DNA from 2 places in the Streptosporangium sp. NPDC004379 genome. Region 2 is predicted to be linked to the other one. Evidence: riboswitches for the same ligand, from Rfam matches in the RefSeq annotation. Region 2 holds a riboswitch; the other holds the start of a gene.
The links. A riboswitch is a leader RNA that binds a small molecule or an ion and turns the genes downstream of it on or off. The one in region 2 is predicted to bind thiamine pyrophosphate.
Positions count from the first base shown of each region.

Region 1 (10,213 bases), on a different contig from region 2:
GAGCATGCGGAACCGGGGGTTCGCCGCGCCGTCCGGGGCACCGGCCGGCCCGCGGTTACGGTCGCCGTCCGGTGCCTCGCCCGGAGTGCCGGGCAGGGCGTCGGTCGGGACGCCGGGGCCCTCGTCCACCTTCCACGTCACCCCTTCATGGTGCCTCACGCCCGTGGCTGCCCGGACCACACCCGGCACCCGCCAGGATCGCCCGGCGGCGCGTCACCCGGTGGCGAAGTACTCGGCCATGACCCGCGTGTGCAGGGGGAACGCCAGCTCCCGGGGGCCGTCGGCGACCAGCCACTCCGTGGTCTCGGCGGTGGGTGTGACCGGCGGAAGCCCGGCCGCGCCGATCCGCGGCCCCAGGGCGAAGACCAGCACGGTGCCGTCCGGGGCGCTGTGCACGTCGAACAGCCGGACATCGGCCGCGTCGACGACGACTCCCGTCTCCTCCCGCAGCTCCCGGACGGCCGCCTGCTGCCACGACTCGCCCAGGTCGATGAAACCGCCGGGCAGCGCGAGGCTCCCGAGGCGCGGCTCGACGCCGCGGCGGACCACGAGGAGTCCGTCGTCCACCGGCAGCAGCATCACCGCCACCGGCAGCGGGTTGAGGTAGCTCGTGTTCCCGCAGGCCGGGCAGGTCCGCGGCCACGGCTGGCCGGGGGCGTAGGCCGCGCCGCAGAAGGAGCAGTGCGAGTTCCTGGTCGTCGTCACGCGGTGAGGCTACCGGGCCGTCCCGCCGCCGGACCGGGAGCCCGATGCCGTGCGGCCGCGCCCGGACACGGTCGCCGGACCGGGAGCCCGATGCCGTACGACCGCCGCCCGGACACGGGGAACCCGGAGTCCGCTCAGGTGATCGTCCCGTTGACAGGCGACCGCCGAATGGTTGTAATGGTCGGCGTGCCACGTGGCGCCGGCCAAGAGCGATGGGCCGGTCGGCTGCCGGGTGAGCACCTTCCAGAAGGGATCCCGCCATGAGGTCACACTCCGCGTCCCGCATCTGACGTAACCGTCGCCGCGCGCCGTACCGGGCGTCGCCGCGCCGTACCGGACGTCCCCGCGCGCCACCTGCCGTGCGCCGGTCGCCTCCGGCCTCTGTGACTCCGGCCGTCCCCGGCCTCCACCGCACGCCGTCGCCGCGACCGCCGAGGTCCCGCATGTCGTCCGGGGTGGTCCCGTACGTCGTCCGGGGCGGTTCCGCATGTCTCCTCACGCGTACCCGCGCGTCCTCAGCACCCCAGCAGTACCCCAGCGTTCCCGACCTTCGCGTTCTCATGAGAGAAAGGCCCCCACGCCGCATGCCCATGTCCTTCAACCAGTCGATCATCGAGGAGTTCCGGGCCAACGGCGGGAAGGTCGGCGGCCCCTTCGAGGGTGGCGACCTCCTCCTGCTGACCACCACCGGCGCGCGGTCCGGCGCCGAGCACACCGTCCCCTTGGCCTACGTCCGCCACGACGACCTGCTGCTGGTCGTCGCGTCCGCCGGCGGCGCGCCCCGCCACCCCGCCTGGTACCACAACCTGCTCGCCCACCCCATGGTGCGGGTGGAGATCGGCACCGAGACGCAGTGGGCGATCGCCGTCCCCGCCGAGGGCGAGGAGCGGGACCGGTTGTTCGAGCACGCCGTGCGCGCGGCCCCCGGCTACGCCGACTACCAGGCCCGCGTCGAGCGGTCCCTGCCGGTCGTCATGCTGCGGCGCTCCGGGCCCGACGAGGACCCGCACGACGTCACCGACCTCGCCGCCGTGCTCCTGCGGATCCACGCCTGGCTGCGCTCGCAGCTGCGGCACGTGCGCGCCGAGGCCGACGCCCACTTCGCCGCGCGGGCGGCCCACCGGGGGCCGGGCGAGCCGCCCGCGCCGGGGCTGGGGCTGCAACTGCGGCAGCACTGCCTGGCGTTCTGCCAGTCCCTGGAGGCCCACCACGGCCACGAGGACGCGCACATGCTCCCCATGCTCGCCGCCCGGCACCCCCGTCTGCGCGACGTCGTCGACCGGCTCCGCGAGGAGCACCGTACGGTCGCCCGCATCCAGGCCGAGCTGGTCGTCCTGCTGGACGGCATCGCCGCCGACGACCCGGACCGTTTCCGCGCCGAGCTGGACCGGCTGTCGGAGGAGCTGAGCGCGCACCTCGACCATGAGGAGGAGTCGTTGCTCCCCGTCCTGGCCGAGATGCCGTTCCCTCCCGTCCCGCCCGCCTCCTGAGGCTCTGTTACGGTTTACCGCGACGCGGGGTGCCCGGTGCGCCGGGCTGAGATCACACCCGTTGAACCTGACCTAGTTCGTACTAGCGGAGGGACGTCACCGCCGGTCGTGTCCCCGGGCGCGGCCGGCCGCGGCGCGCGGCGCCCGCGGGTCTCCCGCGGGCTCCCGCCCTCCCCGAGACCCGGTGAGTGAGGGGACACGATGTTCTGCGAGGAGATCTGGGCGCGTACCGCCACGCTGCTCAAGGCGATCCACGACCACCCGTTCAACGCCGCCCTCGGCGACGGCACCCTCGACCGGGAGCGTTTCGCGTTCTACATGGTCCAGGACGCCCGTTACCTGGCGGCGTTCTCCAAGGCGCTGGCGGCGGCCTCGGTGCGGTCCGCCGACCCCGGCGACGCGATGTTCTTCGCGCGGAGCGCGCACACGGCGCTGGCCGTCGAGCGCGGCCTGCACGCCTCCTACCTGGAGGAGTTCGGGGTGAGCGCCGAGGAGGAGGCGGCGGTCCCCACCTCGCCGACGTGCCTGGCCTACGCGTCGTTCCTCCAGGCGACCGCCCTCGCGGAGCCCCTGCCCGTGCTCGCCGCCGCGGTGCTGCCGTGCTTCTGGGTGTACCAGGACGTCGGCACCGCGCTCCTCGCCCGTACGGCGGGCGTGGCCGGCCACCCGTACCGGGCGTGGATCGACACCTACTCCGACGAGTCTTTCGCCGCCTCGGTCGAGCAGATCAGGGCGATCACCGACCGGCTCGCCGGGGCCGCCGGCCCCGAGACGCGCCAGGCCATGGACGAGGCGTTCCGCCGCGCGACGGAGTACGAGTGGATGTTCTGGGACAGCGCGTGGCGGCTTGAGACCTGGCCCACCCGGCAGTGGCTCGGATAGCCGGCCGGGAGCCTCGCCCGGACGGCGAGCCCCGAACGGGTCACCCCGCCCGCCCCGGAGACCGGGTCCGTCCGGACGGCGGGCACAGTGCGGATCGCGTGGGTCGCCGGGGCCGCGCCGGGCGGGCCGCCTCCCCGGTGTGGCTGCCGCTGCTCCTCGCGGCGGTGGCGCTGGCGCTGACGGTCGCGGGTTCCTGGGCCCCCTCGATGTGGGCCGACGAGCTGGCGACCGCGCAGACCGTGACCTCCTGGGACACGCTGTGGGAGACGCTCCGCGAACGGGACGCGGTGTTCCTGCCGTACTACCTGCTGATGTACGTCTGGTCCCGGGCGGGCACGGCCGACTGGTGGCTGCGGCTGCCCTCCGCGCTGGCGGTGGCCGCCGCCACCGGGCTGCTCGCCGATCTGGGCCGCCGGCTCGGAGGCGTCCGCGCCGGAGTGGTCGCGGGAGCCGTCCTGCTCGCGCTGCCGGCGATCTCCCGCTTCGGGCAGGAGGCCAGGCCGTACACGCTGGCCGTCGCCGCCGCGGTCTTCTCCTTCTGGTGCCTGCACCGGGCGCTGGAGACCGGGCGCTGGGGCCGCTATGTCCTGTCCGTCGCGCTGCTGCCCTGCACGCATCTCTTCGCGGTGCTGTCCCTCCCGGCCCACCTGGTCGTCTCCCGGCGCTGCCTGCGGTGGCTGGCGCTGGGCTCGCCGGTCACGCTCGCCGTCGCGGCGATCTCGGCCGGGCAGGTGGGGCAGGTCAACTGGCTGGAGGCGCCGGGATGGGAGAACGTCGTCCTGGTCCGCAGCGCGATCACCGGCTGGCAGCCGCAGCCCGAGCCGGGGGACCTGCCGGCCGTGCTCCTCGGCTGGGCCGTCGCCCTGGCCGGGCTGGTCTCGGCGGCGGTCCTGCTCCTGCGGGGAAGGCGGGGGAACGGCGACCGGGAGGCCGCCGGGCCGCCCGCGGGTGATCCCGCGCTCCGGGCCTTCGCCGCGGGGGCGGTGGTGTGGGGCGTGCTGCCGATGCCGGTCCTGGTCGCGGTGTCCCACCTGGTCACCCCGGTGTACAGCTCCCGGTACGTCCTGTTCGCCGCGCCCGCCTTCGCGCTGCTCGCCGGGCTGGGGGCGGCCCGCCTGCCGCGTGCCGTACTGGTGGCCGGGCTCTGCGCGGCCGTGGCGCTGGGGGCCCGGCAGCAGGTCCTGCTGCGCACCGAGCCGGGGCACCAGGTGAGCTACCGCGTCGCCGCCGGGATCGTCGCCGCGCAGCGCGAGGTCGGCGACCGGACCGTCTACGTGGTGCCCTGGGCACGCCAGGGCCTGACCCGTTACGGGGCCATGCCGCCCGAGAGGCGTTCCGGCGACGCGGCGGGGGAGCGGGTCTGGCTCGTCCGGAGCGACTTCGGACGGGCGGTCCGCCCCGGGACCGCGCTGCCGTCCAGGAACGGCGTGGCCCCGGCGATGATCCCCAAGATCGACACGCTGCTCAGGGAGCGGTTCACCGTGACCCGGACCTGGCCGCTGCGCGGCGTCACCGTCCTCCTGCTCGAACGCCCCCCGCGCGCCGCCCGCCGGTAGTGCCGGCCGTACCGGCGCCGAAGCGGGCGGCCACCAGATCGTCGGCCCAGCGCCGCAGCGCCTGTTCCACCGGCGGCATGCGCAGCCCCGCCCGCTCGGCGAAGGCCCGCGCCGGGGCCGTGTCGTAGCGGTCGCCCGACAGGAACGACAGCGTCTCCGGGTCGGCCCCGGTCAGCGCCCGGGGCAGCCGCCGCAGCAGCCAGACCGGGATCGACCGGCGCGGGGCGTGAACCCCCAGGTGGGAGGCGAGCAGCGCGACCAGCTCCGGCAGCTCGGGCGTGTCGTCGTCGAGCACCCAGTACGCCCTGCCCGCTGTCTCCTCGTGCTCGGGAACCGCGGCCATGAAACGGGCGAGGTGGCCGGCGTCCACGACCGGGACGAAGACGCCGGGGCCGCCGGGCAGGAGCGGCAGCCGCCCCCGCCACAGGTCGTGGACCAGCGAGGCCAGGCCGATGAACTGGCCGGGACCGATCACCGTGGCGGGGTTGACGATCGTCAGGGGGACGTCCAGCTCGCGGGCCCGGCGGCGGACCGCCGCGTCCCCCTCGGCCTTGGACGCCTCGTACGCGCCCAGCCTCCGGTAGTCCGGCTCCACCCCGCTGACGCGGTAGCCGCTGACGTGGACCAGGCGGCGCAGGCCGGTCCGGGCCGCGGCCCACTCGGTCACGTTGACCGCGCCGGTGACGTTGGCGAGCCGCGCCTCCGCCACGTCCATGCCGAAGGCGAAGCGGGCGGCGGTGTTGTAGATGTCGCGGACCCCGGAAAGGCCGGTGATCCCCAGCCCCGGCGCGGTGATGTCGCAGGTGACGACGGTCAGTCCCGCGGTGTCCACCCCCTGCCCGGCCAGCCGTGAGGTCAGCCGGTCTCCCGGCCCGCGCACCGCGGCGGCCACCCGGCGTCCCTGGCGCAGCAGCTCGGCGACGAGGGACCGTCCGATGAAGCCGGCGGCGCCGAAGACGACCGAGTCGGGCGGATGAGAGGTCATGACACTCCTTGTAAATAGATCGGTCTACATATTTTTTGGCCGAAAAGAAGGCCCGCCGGGAAGCGGGCCCTCGCGGGACGGTGTCCGGGCTACAGCAGCGCCTCGATCCGGCGGGCGACGCGCTCCAGCGGGTCGCGGCTCCGGTGGGCCCTGGCCAGCAGCAGCGCGCCCTCGATCAGGGCGAGGACGGTGACGGCGGTGTCGGCGGGCTCGGGATGCCCCTCGGCGGCCAGGCGCCGGCGCAGCCCCTCCTCCCAGGAGTCGTAGACCTCGGCGCAGACCCGCTGGAGCGGGTCGCTCGTGGCCGCCGTCTCCAGCGCCACCGTCGCCACCGGGCAGCCCTTGCGCCACCCCGACTCCTCCAGCCGGTCGCCCAGGAACGCCAGCATCCCGGCGACCATGCCGCGGGTGCCGGACGACGACTCCGCCAGCGCGCGCAGCGCCAGGCCGATCTCCTCGCCCGCCCGCCGTACGGACTCGCCGACCAGCTGGTCCTTGCCGCCGGGGAAGTGGAAGTACAGGGAGCCCCGGGGCGTGCCGCTGGCCGCGATCACCTGGTTCAGCCCGGTCCCGAAGTAGCCCCCGGTCTCGATCAGGTCCCGGGTGGCGTCCAGCAGGCGTCCGCGCGTCTCCTCACCTTTCTGACCCACGGGATGAAAATAGACCGGTCTGCCGATTCTTGGCAAGGGCACGGACAGGCGGAACCGATGGGTGACCCTTCCGCCCACGGCACGGCCGGCGCCCGGTCCCGTGGTCCGCCGCCCGATTCCGCGCCGTGCCGTCCGGCCCCGTTCCCCTCCCGGGTCCGGGCGGCGCCGGCCCGCGCTAACCCGCCGGATCGGTGATGCGGTAGCCCACGCCGGGTCTCGTGGTGATGGGTGACGGGTCACCCAGCTTGCGGCGCAGACGGCCGACGGTCACGGTCACGGTGTTGGTGAAGGGGTCGGCGTTCTCATCCCAGACCCGCTCCAGGAGGGCCTCGGCGCTGAGGAAAGCGGGGGCGACGCTCAGGAGGGCTTCGAGGAGGGCGAACTCCTTGGGCGAGAGATCGAGGGGACGGCCGTCGCGGATGGCGACGTGGCGTGCGGCGTCGAGTTCGATGCCGGCCGCGCGCAGCGTCCGCGGGCGGGCGGAAGGGCGTCGCCGGGCCAGGGCCTGGATCCGCAGGACGAGTTCGGGGAAGTGGAACGGCTTGGCGAGGTAGTCGTCGGCTCCCAGGGTCAGGCCGCTGACCCTGTCCCCCGGTGAGCCGGCCGCGGTGAGCATCAGGACCATGGGGCGGTCGGCGCGTTCGGTGATCATGTGGCAGAGCGTGTCGCCGTGGATGCCGGGCAGGTCGCGGTCGAGGACGACCACGTCGTAGGCGTTGAGATCGAGTTTGGCGGCGGCGGCCAGACCGTCGTGGGCCGTGTCCACGGCCATGCCCCGGTCGCGCAGACCCTCCGCCAGGACGTCGGCCAGCGCGCGGGCGTCCTCGACGACCAGGATCCTCATACGGCGGCACCCGCCGGCGCGGGCGCGGACGGCACCGAGACGGCGACCCGCAGGCCGCCTTCCGGCCGGGCGAGCAACTCCAGACGTCCGCCGTACGCGCCGACGACGGCCGCGACGATCGACAGGCCGAGGCCGGAACCGGCCTCCGATCCGGTCCGGTCCGCGGCGAGCCGCCGGAAGGGCTCGGTGAGCCGGGCGACGTGCTCCTGGTCGAGGACGGCCCCGCCCGTCTCCACGACGAGCCGCGCCGAGGAACCCGCCGTCGTGGTCGCCACCCGGATCCAGCCGCCGCGCCGGTTGTGGATCACCGCGTTGTCGATCAGGTTCTCCGCCACCCGGGACAGCAGAACCGGGCTGCCCCGGGTCCACGCGCCGTCCCCCGTGTCGGCGTGGACGGTCAGGTCCTTCGCCGCGATGGCCGCGGAGCGGCCGGTCAGCGCCTCGGACAGCAGCCGGGCGAGCGAGACCGGCGCCCGGCCGGGAAGCGCGCCGTGCTGCGCGCGGGCGAGCAGGAGGAAACCCTCCAGGAGGTGGTCGATCCGGTCGAGCTCGGTGCGGAGGCGATCGGTCAGCGCGACCGTCTGGGACGTCGCCGACGGCTTGGCCGCGGCCACGTCCAGCGACGCCCGCATGGTCGCCAGCGGCGTGCGCAGCTCGTGGGAGGCGTCGGCCACGAACCGGCGCTGGGCGGCGAAGGACGCCTCCAGGCGCTCCAGCAGCCCGTCGACGGTGTCCGCGAGGTCCTTGACCTCGTCGGCGGGGCCCGGTACCGCCAGCCGCTCGTGCAGGTTGTTGGCGGAGATCCGCCGGGTGGCCGAGGCGATCGTACGCAGTGGACGCAGCACCCGGCCGGCGACGATCCCGCCGAGCAGGACGGAGACCGCCCCCATCACCGCCAGCGCGATCAGGGAGCCCGCCAGGAGCTGCCGCGACTGCGTCACGTGGACGTCCGCCAGCTGTGCCTGGAGCCGCTCGACGTGCCCCCGGAGGGCCGTGAGATCAGACTGAGGATCGGGCGTCCCGGGGGCGGCCCGGGACGCCCGCCACCCCACGGCGAGCAGATTCGTCATGGTCAGCAGGGCGGTCCCGGAGGCCAGGAACAGCGCGGCGTACATGACGGTGAAGCGCTGCCGTACGGTCCGGCCCCTCAGCGTGAGACCTCGCGGCTTGCCCATCGGTCCTCTCCCCGGTGACGTGCGGACCACCAGGATGCCCCGTCGCGCATAACAACGGCATGACGGCGGCGGTTCGCGCGGTGTCGGGCGCGGAGCCGTAGAACCGGCCGCATGACGTCAACCGACGAAACCACCGCCATGTCACCTGTCACGTCCGCCGTGCGCCGGGAGTGGGCCGTATTCCGCAGCCGGGGCCGGGTGATCGCCATGATCGCGGCGGCGCTGGCCGTCATCGTGCCCGGCCTGCTCACCGCGTACGGCGACCGCGCCTCATGCGGCGCGGGGGGCGTGGAGATCGCCTGTCCCACGGATCCGGCCGGGCCGGACGGCCGGGCGGTGAGCGACCAGTTCTTCTTCGTGCACCGGCCTCTGGGCGAGAACGGCGTCATCACCGCACGCGTGACCTCGATGACGGGCGTCATCACCTATCCGCCCCCGGACCACGACAAGATCGTCCCGGGCCTGGTGCCCTGGGCGAAGGCCGGGATCATCGTCAAGGACGGCACCGGGCAGGGTTCCACCTACGCGGCGCTCATGGTCACCGGGGGCCACGGTGTGCGGATGCAGCACGACTACGTCCACGACACGGCCGGCCGCCCGGAAGGCGTCTCCCCCCGCTCCCCGCGCTGGCTGCGCCTGGTCCGCTCCGGTGACACCGTCACCGGGTACGAATCCGCCGACGGCCGCCGGTGGACGAGGGTCGGCACGGCTCGCCTGGCCGGAGCGCCCCGCACGGTGGAGGCCGGGCTCTTCGTCACCTCCCCCGGAGATCTGACGGTACGGCGCACCGGCCTGGGCGGCGGTACCACGGAGACGCGCTTCACCCAGGCCACCGCCGTCTTCGACGACGTCAGCCTCGACGGCGCGCCGGCCGGCGGATGGCGGCACGGCGCCGTCGGCGAGATGGGCCATACCGACTGGGAGCGGAACCACCGGGCCCCCGGGCTCGTCGAGGCGGACGGCACGTTCACCGTCACCGGGTCCGGGGACATCGGCCCGGCCGGCGCGGAGGGCGGCCACGACATGGAAGACACCCTGGTCGGGCTGGCCGCCGGTCTGGCGGTGGTCATCGCGGTGGCGGCGCGCTTCGCCGTCGCGGCTCCCCGCACGGCGCGTTCCGTCACCACCGAGCCCCGCATGACACGCTCCACCACCGCCGCGGTCCGTACGGCGCGCGGCGGCGTCCCGCCATCCGGCGGCCGGGATCTGGCCGCCAGGGCGGTCGTCGCCGGCGCGGCGGCCTTCTCGGCCGGACTGGTCGCGGCCGGGGTCACGATGCCGGTCGGCGCGGAGATCCTGCGCGCCAACGGCAACGCCGTCCTCCCGGTGTCCTGGCTCACCCTGTCGCGGGTCGTCCTCGGCGTCGCCGTCCTGTTCGCGGTCACCGCGGTCCTCGCGCTCGCCCTCGGCGCGCTGCTGCGGCGCACGTGGGCGGCGGTCCTCGGCGCGATGTCGGCGGTCATCCTCCCATACGTCCTGGGAGCGTTGCCGCTGCTGCCCGACGAGGCGGCCCGGTGGTCGCTGCGCCTCACCCCGGCGGCCGGGTTCGCCGTACAGCAGACCGCCGTCCGCTACCCGCAGGTGGTCGCCCACTACGTGCCGTCGGAGGGCTACTTCCCCCTGCCGTGGTGGGCGGGGCTGGGCGTGCTCTGCGGTCATGCGGCCCTGGCCATGGCCCTGGCCGCGTCACGGTGGCGCCGGCCCGCTGTGTGAGAACACGACGGTGACCGCGGCGGACGGCGTCTCAGTCCTCCAGGATCGCCACGGTGTCCGGCGGCAGCGTCAGATCCGCCCCTGACAGCGCGACACCCGGGTCGGAGGAGGCCAGGACGCCGCCGCGGCCCCGGGCCGGCACGGTCAGCGTCTCCGCCCCGAGGTTCACCGCCACCAGCACCGGCCCCCGCTCGACGACCAGCAGTCCGGCGT
Region 1 is NZ_JBIAMC010000012.1:108,499-118,711, reverse strand. Features, by position in the region: gene ACFYSC_RS25035 (NAD-dependent protein deacetylase) at 1-6, opposite strand, end outside; gene ACFYSC_RS25030 (NUDIX domain-containing protein) at 214-705, opposite strand; gene ACFYSC_RS25025 (nitroreductase/quinone reductase family protein) at 1,290-2,195, shown strand; TPP riboswitch at 2,211-2,306, shown strand; gene ACFYSC_RS25020 (TenA family protein) at 2,397-3,077, shown strand; gene ACFYSC_RS25015 (glycosyltransferase family 39 protein) at 3,176-4,633, shown strand; gene ACFYSC_RS25010 (SDR family oxidoreductase) at 4,587-5,618, opposite strand; gene ACFYSC_RS25005 (TetR/AcrR family transcriptional regulator) at 5,708-6,268, opposite strand; gene ACFYSC_RS25000 (response regulator transcription factor) at 6,444-7,112, opposite strand; gene ACFYSC_RS24995 (sensor histidine kinase) at 7,109-8,287, opposite strand; gene ACFYSC_RS24990 (hypothetical protein) at 8,399-10,000, shown strand; gene treZ (malto-oligosyltrehalose trehalohydrolase) at 10,032-10,213, opposite strand, start outside.
Region 1: linked by a shared signal. The riboswitch ahead of ACFYSC_RS25020 (TenA family protein) and the one ahead of ACFYSC_RS16605 (purine-cytosine permease family protein) in region 2 are both predicted to bind thiamine pyrophosphate.

Region 2 (10,213 bases):
TACGGATGTCTCCGCCGGTGGGCCGGGGACGGTCTGCCGGTGAACGGCTGGACGGACAAACGGTGAGCGGCCGGACAGAACGGTCCTACCCGCACTCCCGCAGCGCGGGCTCGGGGACGGACCCCTGGCCGGTGTCCGCATCGGTGACGGTGACGGTGGTGACGAGCGCCCAGACCGTGGTGATCTCCCCCTCGTGCCTGACGCCCCAGTGCTCGGCGACGTACTCGACGATGCCGAGACCGCGGCCGCCCAGGGAGGAGAGGGTGGGCCGTCCGGCGCGGGGCTCGGTGGCGGCTCCTCCGTCACTCACCGCAACCTCGACGCATCCCCCGGACCATCGCCAGGCGACCATGACCTGACCGGACGGCAGCGGGTGCGCGTGCCGGAGCGCGTTGCTCAGCAGTTCGCTCACCACGAGGACCGCGTCGTCGATGGCGGTCTCGTAGACCCCCCATTCCTGCAGGTCAGAGCAGAGACGTTGGCGTGCGACAGCGACGCTGGACGGTGCATACGGCAACAGGACGACGCTCGACGCACTCACCTCCCCGTTTCCCCGTTCCCCCTCAGGAACACACCTACTACGACCGAAATGCCCCGTTAGATGGTCTTAGAAACCGCGCCTCGATTACGGCTTGTGCACATTCGACGATAGTTCAGCGCATCCGTTACCGGGTCGTGACCACACCGGTGTGTCGGTCAGGTATAGGCGCCCGGCGTGCCGGCGATGGACAGGGAGAGCCGCATGCGGGTGCCCCCTCCCGGACTCTCGTGCGCCGTCACCTCGCCGCCCTGGGCGCGGGCCAGACTGCGCACGATGTACAGGCCGAGGCCGACTCCGCCGAACCTGCGGCGGTCACCGCCGTCCACCTGGACGAACCGCTCGAACACCCGCTCACGGCTGGCGGGCGCGATGCCCACGCCCTCGTCGTCCACGACCACCACCACCCGGTCACCTTCCCGCCAAGCCGCGACCCTGATGAGACCGCCGTCCGGTGAGTACTTGAACGCGTTCTCCAGGAGCTGCCCCAGCACGATATCGGTCGCCAGGGCGTCGCCGGAGACCGGGGGCAGGTCAGGGGCCACATCGACCTCGACGTGGTGGAGGTCCGACAGCACCGGGAGGCCCAGTGTGGCGGCACGGATCAGCGCGCCCATGTCGAGGGCCTCGATCCGGAGCGTGAGCTCGCGGGTGCCGGCCCGGGAGCCCAGCAGCAGGTGGTCCATGAGCTGGCCGAGGGAGCGCGCCCGCTCGGCGATGGTGTGCACGGCCGACCGGCGCTCGGCCTCGGTCATGCTGTCCCAGCGGGCGTCGAGCGTGCCGGCGAACCCCCGCACCACCGTGATCGGGGTGCGCAGCTCGTGGCTGGTGGTGGCCAGGAAGAGGTCCTTGGCCTCCTCCAGCTCCTTGGCGCGGGTGATGTCGCGGAAGTCGACCACGGTCTCCCCGGTCTCCGGGATCTCCGCGCGGAGCACCTCCAGCCAGGCCCCCGAGGGGAGCTGCAGGGTGAGCTTGTCACCGGGCTCCGGCAGCGGGAACGGCGGCGGCCCGCCGATCACGTCGGCCGCCGTGAGCCCGGTCAGCCCGGCCGCCGCCGGGTTCCACCGGGTGACGCGGCCCAGCCCGTCGAGTACCGCGATGCCGTCGGCGCCGGCGTCGAACACGGCCCGCTCGTGGGCCCGCTGCCACACCGCCTCCTGGTAGGCCAGGGCGTTGCCGGCGGCGATCCCGGCGTGCCCGGCCAGCAGCTCCAGCAGCTCCAGCTCCAGGTGGCTGGCCTTGCGCTTGGCGAACAGCGCGTACAGCGCGCCGTACGGCCGGCCGCCCACCGCCGCCAGTCCGAGCGCGATCGTGTGCAGGCCGGGCAGCCGCGACCAGATCAGCTCGTCCAGCGCGGCCTGCTCGCCGGTCTCCAGCATCACGGTCCGGCCGGTGCGCAGGAGCTTGCCGACGAGGCTGGAGCGCAGGTCGGCGGTGGAGCCGCGCATGGACTCCGGCAGCCGGTGGGTGGCCACCAGCCGGAGCCGGTCGCCCTCGATCAGCACGAAGCCGCCCGCGTCGGCGCCGGTCAGCTCGGTGAGACTGGCCGCGATCCGGTCGAGCACGGCGGGCAGCTCCCGCTCGGCGTTGATGTCGGCGACCACGTCGGTGAGCCTGCGGACGAGCTGCGCCCGCCGGGCGGCTCCGTCGTGGGCGCTCTCGTCGTCGCGTGCCAGGTGGTAGACGCTGACGTAGCCGAGCAGGGCCCCGGCGGAGGACCGCAGCGCGCTGGTGTCGACCCGCACGTCGAGGAGGGCGCCGTCGCGGCGGAACCGTTTGGTCCGCAGCGACACCTGGCCGCCGGTCCGGACCCGCTCCAGGACGGCGTTGTGCTCGGCGGTCAGCTCCTCGGGGACCATCGGGGCGCGGCGGCCGAGCAGCTCGGCCGCCGTCCAGCCGAACAGCCGCTCGGCGGCGGCGTTCCAGCTGAGGACCGTCTGGTCGCGGTCGAGGGCGACGATCGCGTTGGGCGCGCTCGCGACGACCGCGCGGCCGATGCCGTCGTCACACCCCCTGCTGTCACCCACACACCAATAGTGCCGCGTCAACCGGCCTGATCTTGGCACTTTCGTCCGCATGTGCTGACACCCGTTGGGAGGATCCGTCCGATACGCTGCCGTCACCGCGCACCTGAACACGCTCGGACAGCGAAAGGGTGGGGCCATGTCATCCGGCGACATCGACGCACTGCTGCGGGTGACCTCGCCCACATACGTGGGGAAAACCTCCCCGGATGTCGCGTTCGGCACGCTCGACGGGCCGGTGGGACGCCTCGTCCTCGCCGTGACGGGCCGGGGCGTGGTGGCGTGCAGCTACGAGGACGAGAACGTCGTCTTCGAGCGCGTCAGCAACGAGGTCAGCTCGTTCATCGGGGGCGACCCCCGGCGGATCGACCCGGTCCGCCGGGAGCTGGACGCCTACTTCTCCGGGCGGCTGCGCACCTTCACCGTCTCGATCGACCTGCGGCTCGCCACGCCGTTCGCCCGGACGGTGCTGCAGAAGATGCTCACGGTCCCGTACGGCACGGTGACCACGTACCGGGAGATCGCCGAGCGGATCGGCAGGCCCCGGGCGCTGCGCGCGGTCGGCAACGCGCTGGGCGGCAACCCGGTGTGCGTGATCGTTCCCTGTCACCGGGTGGTCGAGAGCGAGACCGTCCTCGGCGGCTACGCCGGCGGACCGGTCGCCAAGGAACGGCTGCTGCGCGTCGAGCGGGGCGCGGGGCGCCCGCCCCTCGGCCCGTAGGCGGCCCGCGGGCGCGGGGCGAGGGCCCCGCACCCGCTCAGAAGGGCGACCGGTCATCGCGTACGGGGCCGGTCACCGCGTACGGCCGGTCATCGCGTACGGGGCCGGTCACCGGGTGCGGTCCGGGGCCGGGGCGGGAGAGGGAGAGGCCGGGCCCGGCCGCCGGGCGAGCCTGCCGACGGCCAGGGTCACCAGGCCCGCGACGAGGAAGGACCCGACGGACGCGCTCATCCACGGCTGGGTGGTGAAGCCGAGGGCCTTCCTGGCGGCGTCCCAGACGGCCGCCCACCACGACACCGTCGAGGGCGCGGCGAGCAGCCACCAGGTGGCGAAGCCGAGCACCCACGGGACCACCATGAGCAGGCGGGAGGGGGCTGTCTCGGAGGTGTCCCAGTTCCGGCCGCGGCCGAGCAGGAAGTAGTCGACCGCCAGCACGCCGAACATCGGGACGAACACCGCGCCGATGATGCCGAGGAACGCCTGGTAGGAGTTGACGTCGATGACGAGGGCGATGGCGGTGGTCAGCACGCCGATGGCCACGGAGAAGACCCTCCGGTCCACCCTGGGCAGCAGGTTCTGCAGCGACATCGCCGTGGAGTAGACGTTCGCGAACGACTGGTCGGACTCGCGCAGCACCAGGATCCCGAAGAACAGCGCCCCGAGCGGCGCCGCCACGAACGGGGCGAACACCGTGGTCGGGTTCTCGCCCACCGCGGCGTGGCCGGCGAGCGCCACCGCGTAGACGCCGACTGCCAGGCACGCCACCTGGGCGATCGTGTAGCCGCCGACCACGCCGGTGAAGGCCGCGCGGCTGGACCGCGAGTGCCGGGCGTAGTCCGCCGCGACCGGCACCCACGACACCGACAGGGCGACCACGAAGTCCACCGCGGGGGCGAAGTTGTGCCAGGACCCGCCGGTCTGGACGGGGGTGTCGCGGAGGAAGACCACCGCGAACCAGACGACCGACACGACCACGCCGGCGGTGACGAACCTCCGCAGCAGCCGGATGGCGCCCAGCGGATAGAGGGTCAGCGCCGTCGTCAGCGCCCCGGCGGCGACCGCCCAGACCGCGTACGGCACGGACGGCCCGAAGATCGCCTGGGCGCCCATCGCGACGACCCAGAGCTCGAACGCGCCCCAGCCGATCATCTGGACGATGTTGAGGACGGTGGGGACGTAGGAGAGCCTCGCCCCGAACAGGCCGCGCAGCAGCACCATCGCGGGCCGGCCCGTCTGCGCGCCCGGCACCGCGGCGAGGCCGACCATCGCGGTGCCGACCAGGCTGCCGACGAGCGAGGCGAGCAGCGCCGCGGGCAGGGTGAGCGCGTCGCCGTCGAGCAGGGGGTCGATCAGGAAGAGGGCGAAGGAGAAGCCGAGCAGGCTGACGCCCAGGTTGGCCCAGAACGCGCCCTGGTCGAGCGCGCCGAGCGTCTTGGGCGGGGCCTGGTCGAGGGTGAGGGGGGCCTCGGCATGCTTGGAACCGATGACATCGGATGTCACGAAACGCTCCCTACGCCGGCATTACCCGGACAGGTTCATGCGGTCGGCAGCGGCTGTGCTGCCCTCTCAGCCCGGCGCCCCGAGCTCCCGCGTTGGCTGTGCGACTAGCGCCCTCATATTGCCGCATGAGAGGGCGCACAGTCACGGCGGGCCGGATGGAGGCCCGGACCGGGAGAACACGGAGCGCATCGCGACGACGGCCTCGGTTGCCGCGGACCTGCCCAGCGATCGTCGATTCAGATTGATCGTGATGAAAAGTATGCGTTGGACTCATTGATCGGTGTTCGCCCACCCTTGACCACGTGACGGAGGTCCCGAAGCGCGCCGCAGGCCCTGTCCCCTCGGCCCGCGACATCCGACGACCGGAGAGAAGATGACGGCCACACACGTTGACCACCCCTGCTCGGCCACCAGGTCGTGGCTGGGCCTCTCGGCGATCACCGCCTCACCTTCGGCACCCGTGGCAGGACCTCACCCGCCGCCGCCGACCGCACGCGGCTGAGCCGCCCTACGATTCAGACGGAACAGTCAGCAGAGGAGATCATCGATGCGGGTGAAAGCCTTCGACCATCTGGTGCTCAACGTGCGGGACGCCGAGCGGGCACTGGAGTTCTACTCGGGGACCCTCGGCCTTGAGGAGGAGCGGGTCGCGGAGTGGCGAGCGGGTGAGGCGCCCTTCCCGTCGGTACGGGTCGACGAGTCCACCATCATCGATCTGGTCGAACGTCCGCGCGGTGAGTCCAACGTGGACCACATCTGCCTCGTCGTGGATCCCGTGGACTGGCAGGAGGTGATCGATTCCGGCGTCCTCACCGTGCTGGAGGGGCCGGTCCCCCGGTTCGGCGCGCGTGGCACCGCGCAGTCGGTGTACGTGCGGGACCCGGACGGCAACACCGTCGAGCTGCGCTGGTATCCCCAGGATGCCGGACGGTGAGCCGTGCTCGGGCCGGGCGGGGTGAGCCGTGACGGATCGGCCGGACGGTGAACCGCGGCGGGGCCGGCCCGGCCGCGTGATCCCGTGATCGACGCGACCGGACCGGCCCCGGACCGGCGGGTCAGGCCACGAACGGGTCCCGGCCGCTCTCGCTCACCATCGGCAGGCCCGCTCCTCCCCACGCCTGCATGCCGCCACCGACGTTGATCGCGTCCCGGCCGACGTGGTTGAGCCAGGCGGCGGCGTGCGCCGACCGGCCGCCGGATCGGCAGATCACGTAGACGGGCGCGTCCGACGGCACCTCACCGGCCCGGGCCTGGAGCTCCCCGAGCGGGATGTGGACGGCCGTGGGCGCGTGCCCCGCCCACCACTCGTCGTTCTCGCGCACATCGAGCAGGAACGCTCCGTCGGGGACGGCCTGTGCTTCGACCTCAGGAACAGTCATGACGCCCATTGTCCCAAGTCCGTCCCCGGGTTGGGCCGGAAGCGGCCCAACCGGCCCCGGACGCGGGCCGTACGGACGCGGGCCCTACGGACGCGGGCCGTACGGACGCGGGCTAGGTCACGGTGGTGGTCGTCGTCGCCGTCATGACGGCGATGTTGACGGAGTCGATGGTCTTCGAGACGGCGTCGCCCACCCAGTGGTCCCGGGCGATCTCCTTGAAGCGCCGCCGGTCCACGTCGGGGAACGCCTTGCGGTCGATCTTGGCCGCGTGCAGGACGGCGATCAGCGCCGCCGTCCGCTCGTCGGGCGCGACTCCGTCCAGGACGCTCAGGACGCGGTCGCGCACGGCCCGCTCCACGCTCGGGTCGCGCTCCGGGTGGCGGGTGCGGGGGAAGATCCCCAGGATCTTCGACCGTTCCTCGTCCAGCACGCCGCGCTCGGCCAGCCGGGTGAGCAGACGTTCGCGGAGCTTGCCCGAACGGAGCTTGTAGACCCATCCGTCGGGCTTGTGCGACCTGTTCTCGGCGGCGATCCGGGCCAGCGCCGCGTCCGCCTCCTCGTCTCCGAGGGGGGTGGGGTCGAGGACGGTGACCTTCTTACCGTCCAGGCCGACGCGACCGCCGGCCGCCAGCTCGGCCAGCAGAGCGCCTCCGAGTGCGATGTCCAGGTCGGTCGAGCCGACCAGCTGTGCGCCCTCCCGCTCGCTGAGCGCGAGGAGGAGGACTTCCTCGGCGATAGTCGTCATGATCCGGACCCTACGTCCGGGACCCCGCGGACGCGGAGCCCTTCCCGCCCGGTGTCACGCCGGGCGGGAAGGGCGCGTCACTTGCCCATGGCGTCCTTGGGGACGGGCTTGTCCTCGGCCAGCGCCCGGAACATGCGCAGCGCCCGCTGGCTGTCCCACTTGGCGACGTCCTGCCCGTTGACCTTGGGGAAGGACGCGACCGGGACGATCGTGGTGACCGGGTTGTCGCCCATGGCCAGCCCGAGGGAGAGCAGGTCGAAGGCGCCGGTCTCCTCACCGACGGCCACCGCGTCGGTGGCGCTCAGCGCGAGCGGGAAGGAGCGGAAGGGGTTGAGCAGGACGCCGGGGCCGGACGCCTTCTTCACCACCGCGGAGAAGAACTGCCGCTGGCGCTGGGTCCGCTCGAAGTCGGGGATGCCGCCGGTGGCGCGGGTGCGGACGTAGCCGAGGGCGGTCCCGCCGTCCATCGTCTGCACCCCCTTCTTCAGGTCGATCCCGGCCTTGGGGTCCTTGATGTCCTGCTTGACGTTGATGTCGACGCCGCCGATGGCGTCCACGATGCCCACGAATCCGCCGAAGCCGATCTCCATGTAGTGGTCGATGCGCAGGCCGGTGACCTTCTCGACGGTCTTGGCCAGCAGCTTGGGGCCGCCGTCGGAGTAGGCGTAGGCGGCGTTCAGCTTGTCGCTGCCGTGCCCGTCGATCGGCACGTACGAGTCACGGGGCAGGCTGACCAGGGTCGGCCGGCCGTCACCGTCGGGGATGTGCAGCAGCATCATCGTGTCGGTACGGCGGCCGAACGCGCGGCCGGTGGCGAACTTCTTGCGCTGGGCCTTGGTCAGGCCCTCGCGGCTGTCGGAGCCGACCAGCAGCCAGTTGGTGCCGGGGGTGTCGTCCGGCCGGCCGGCGTAGTCGCCGAGCGCGTCGATCTCCTTCAGCCGCGAGTTGATCACGAAGAAGCCGACGACGCCGAGCACCAGCAGCACGACGACCAGACCGGCGAGGATCCGCACCGCCAGCCTGCCGGGTCGTTTCGGTCTCCAGGTGGTGCCTGGCATCCGGGAGCCGCCTTTCCTGTCGGGGGGACCGGCGTCCGCGGGCCCGGCGGAGGGCGACGGCGGGCCGGAGAGCGACCTGACCGGCTCCGAGCCCTCCCTGGCCTTGCCGTAGACCCGCGAGGTCCTCCGGGGGGCCGTGACATCCCCCGGCCCGGACCCGGCGGGTCCGGGAGGCCCGGCAGGCGTGGAAGTCCCGGCGGGCCCGGAGAATCCGGCAGGTCCGGAAGTCCCGGGAGGCCCGGCGGCACGGCCGGGGTCCCGGTCGCGGGCCGTACGGCCTCCGCCCTGGTCGTGGGGCGTACGGCTCCGCCCCGGAACCGGGTGGGCGGGCTGCCCCGCCGCGCGCCACGGCTCGGCGGGCGGCGGCCGCATCGCACGCGTGCGGTCGTCGTCGTCCTGCGCGTCACCCACGTCGTATCCCCGCCACTTCTCCAGCTCGCGATGAGAGGCCATTATCGACGCTACGTCCCGGCCCCGGCCCGCGAAGCACGTCCCCAAGGTTTGGTCATACAGAAGTACCCAGACGGTACATAACCACCGGTAAAGCAATCGTCGGCCGATCCGGAAACACCAACCCCCTCACGGATCGTTACGGTAGAGGATGACCTCTGCTCGAAAGGATGATCGTGTCCACTCCGGACCCATGGAGTACCGGCCCGTGCGCAGGCACGGGAACCGCTGATCCGACCGGGAGAGCCGCTCTGTGAACACGGCTCTCGGTCTGCTGGCCGTACTTCTCCTCACCGTCGCCACCGGCTTCTTCGTCGCCCAGGAGTTCGCGTTCGTCGCCGCCGACCGGACCGCGCTGCGTGAACAGGCCGACGCCGGTGACGCCGCGGCCCGGCGCGCGCTGGAGGTGACGGGCCGCCTCTCCTTCATGCTCTCGGGCGCGCAGCTCGGCATCACCGTCACCGCGCTGCTGGTCGGCTTCATCGCCGAGCCCGCCATCGCCGAGGTGATCCGTCCCGGCCTCACGGCCGCGGGACTGCCCGAGGCCGCCGCGCCGGGCGTGGCCGTGGCGCTGGCCGTCGCGATCGCCACCACCATCCAGATGGTGCTCGGCGAGCTGGCCCCGAAGAACCTCGGCATCGCCCGCCCGGAACCCGTGGCCAAGTTCCTGGCCTCCTGGACCCTCGGTTACCTCAAGGTCGCCGGGCCGGTCATCCGGCTGTTCGACTCCGCCGCCGCCGGCCTGCTGCGCCGGGTGGGCGTGGAACCGGTCGAGGAGGTGGAGCACGGCGCGAGCCCCGAGGAGCTGTCCCGGATCATCTCCGAGTCGGCCACGGCGGGCGACCTGCCGCCCAGGCTGTCGGAGCAGCTCGAACGCGCCCTGGAGTTCGGCGACCGCACGGCCGAGGACGTCATGGTGCCGCGCCCCCGGGTGGTGCTGCTCCGCGCCGGGCGCCCGATCTCCGACCTGGTCGACGCGATCCGCGAGCACGGCCACTCCCGCTACCCGGTGCTCACCACCGAGAACGGCGAGGAGGTGGTCGGCGTCACCGGCGTCCGCGAGCTGCTGCGCTCCGGTGAGTCCGAGGGCCCGCTGTCGCAGATCACCCGCCCGGCCCTGCTGGTACCCGACTCGCTGCCGCTTCCGGTCGTGCTGGAGCGCATGCGCGCCGCCCGCGACGACCTCGCCTGCGTGATCGACGAGTACGGCGGGCTCGCCGGCGTGGTCACCGTCGAGGATCTGGCCGAGGAGCTCGTCGGCGAACTGATGGACGAGAACGATCCCGAACCGGCCGGCGTCGTCGCCAACGGCGACGGCACCTGGAACCTCCCCGGCACGCTCCGCCTCGACGAGGTCGAGCGCGTCACCAAGCTGGCGCTCCCGGAGAGCGACGACTACGACACCATCGCGGGCCTGGTGCTCGCCGTGCTCGGCCGGATGGCCGAGCCGGACGACGAGGTGACCGTCCCGCTCACCGTGGAGACCGACCTGCTCGACGACGACGGCCCGGAGGAGGCCAGCGCGGTGCTGACCGTGCTGTCGGTGCAGCGCCGGGTGCCCGAGTGGGTACGGCTGTCGCTCCCGGCGGCCGGGGACGGCGCGCGGGACGACACCGCCATGAAGGACGGCGCGCCGGATGACCGTGCGCGGAACGACCGCGCGCGGGGGAACGCGCGGGACGACCGCGGCCGTGAGGGCGGCGCGCGGGAGGACGGGACGCCGGACGGCGGCTCCCCGGAGGACGCCTCCCGGGAGAACGACGCCCGGGACGACGGCGCGCGGGAGGACGGCGCCCGG
Region 2 is NZ_JBIAMC010000006.1:454,066-464,278, reverse strand. Features, by position in the region: gene ACFYSC_RS16620 (ATP-binding protein) at 86-541, opposite strand; gene ACFYSC_RS16615 (PAS domain S-box protein) at 697-2,565, opposite strand; gene ACFYSC_RS16610 (methylated-DNA--[protein]-cysteine S-methyltransferase) at 2,702-3,283, shown strand; gene ACFYSC_RS16605 (purine-cytosine permease family protein) at 3,392-4,783, opposite strand; TPP riboswitch at 4,771-4,884, opposite strand; gene ACFYSC_RS16600 (VOC family protein) at 5,331-5,717, shown strand; gene ACFYSC_RS16595 (rhodanese-like domain-containing protein) at 5,839-6,171, opposite strand; gene ACFYSC_RS16590 (GPP34 family phosphoprotein) at 6,275-6,907, opposite strand; gene ACFYSC_RS16585 (LCP family protein) at 6,985-7,965, opposite strand; gene ACFYSC_RS16580 (CNNM domain-containing protein) at 8,669-10,213, shown strand, end outside.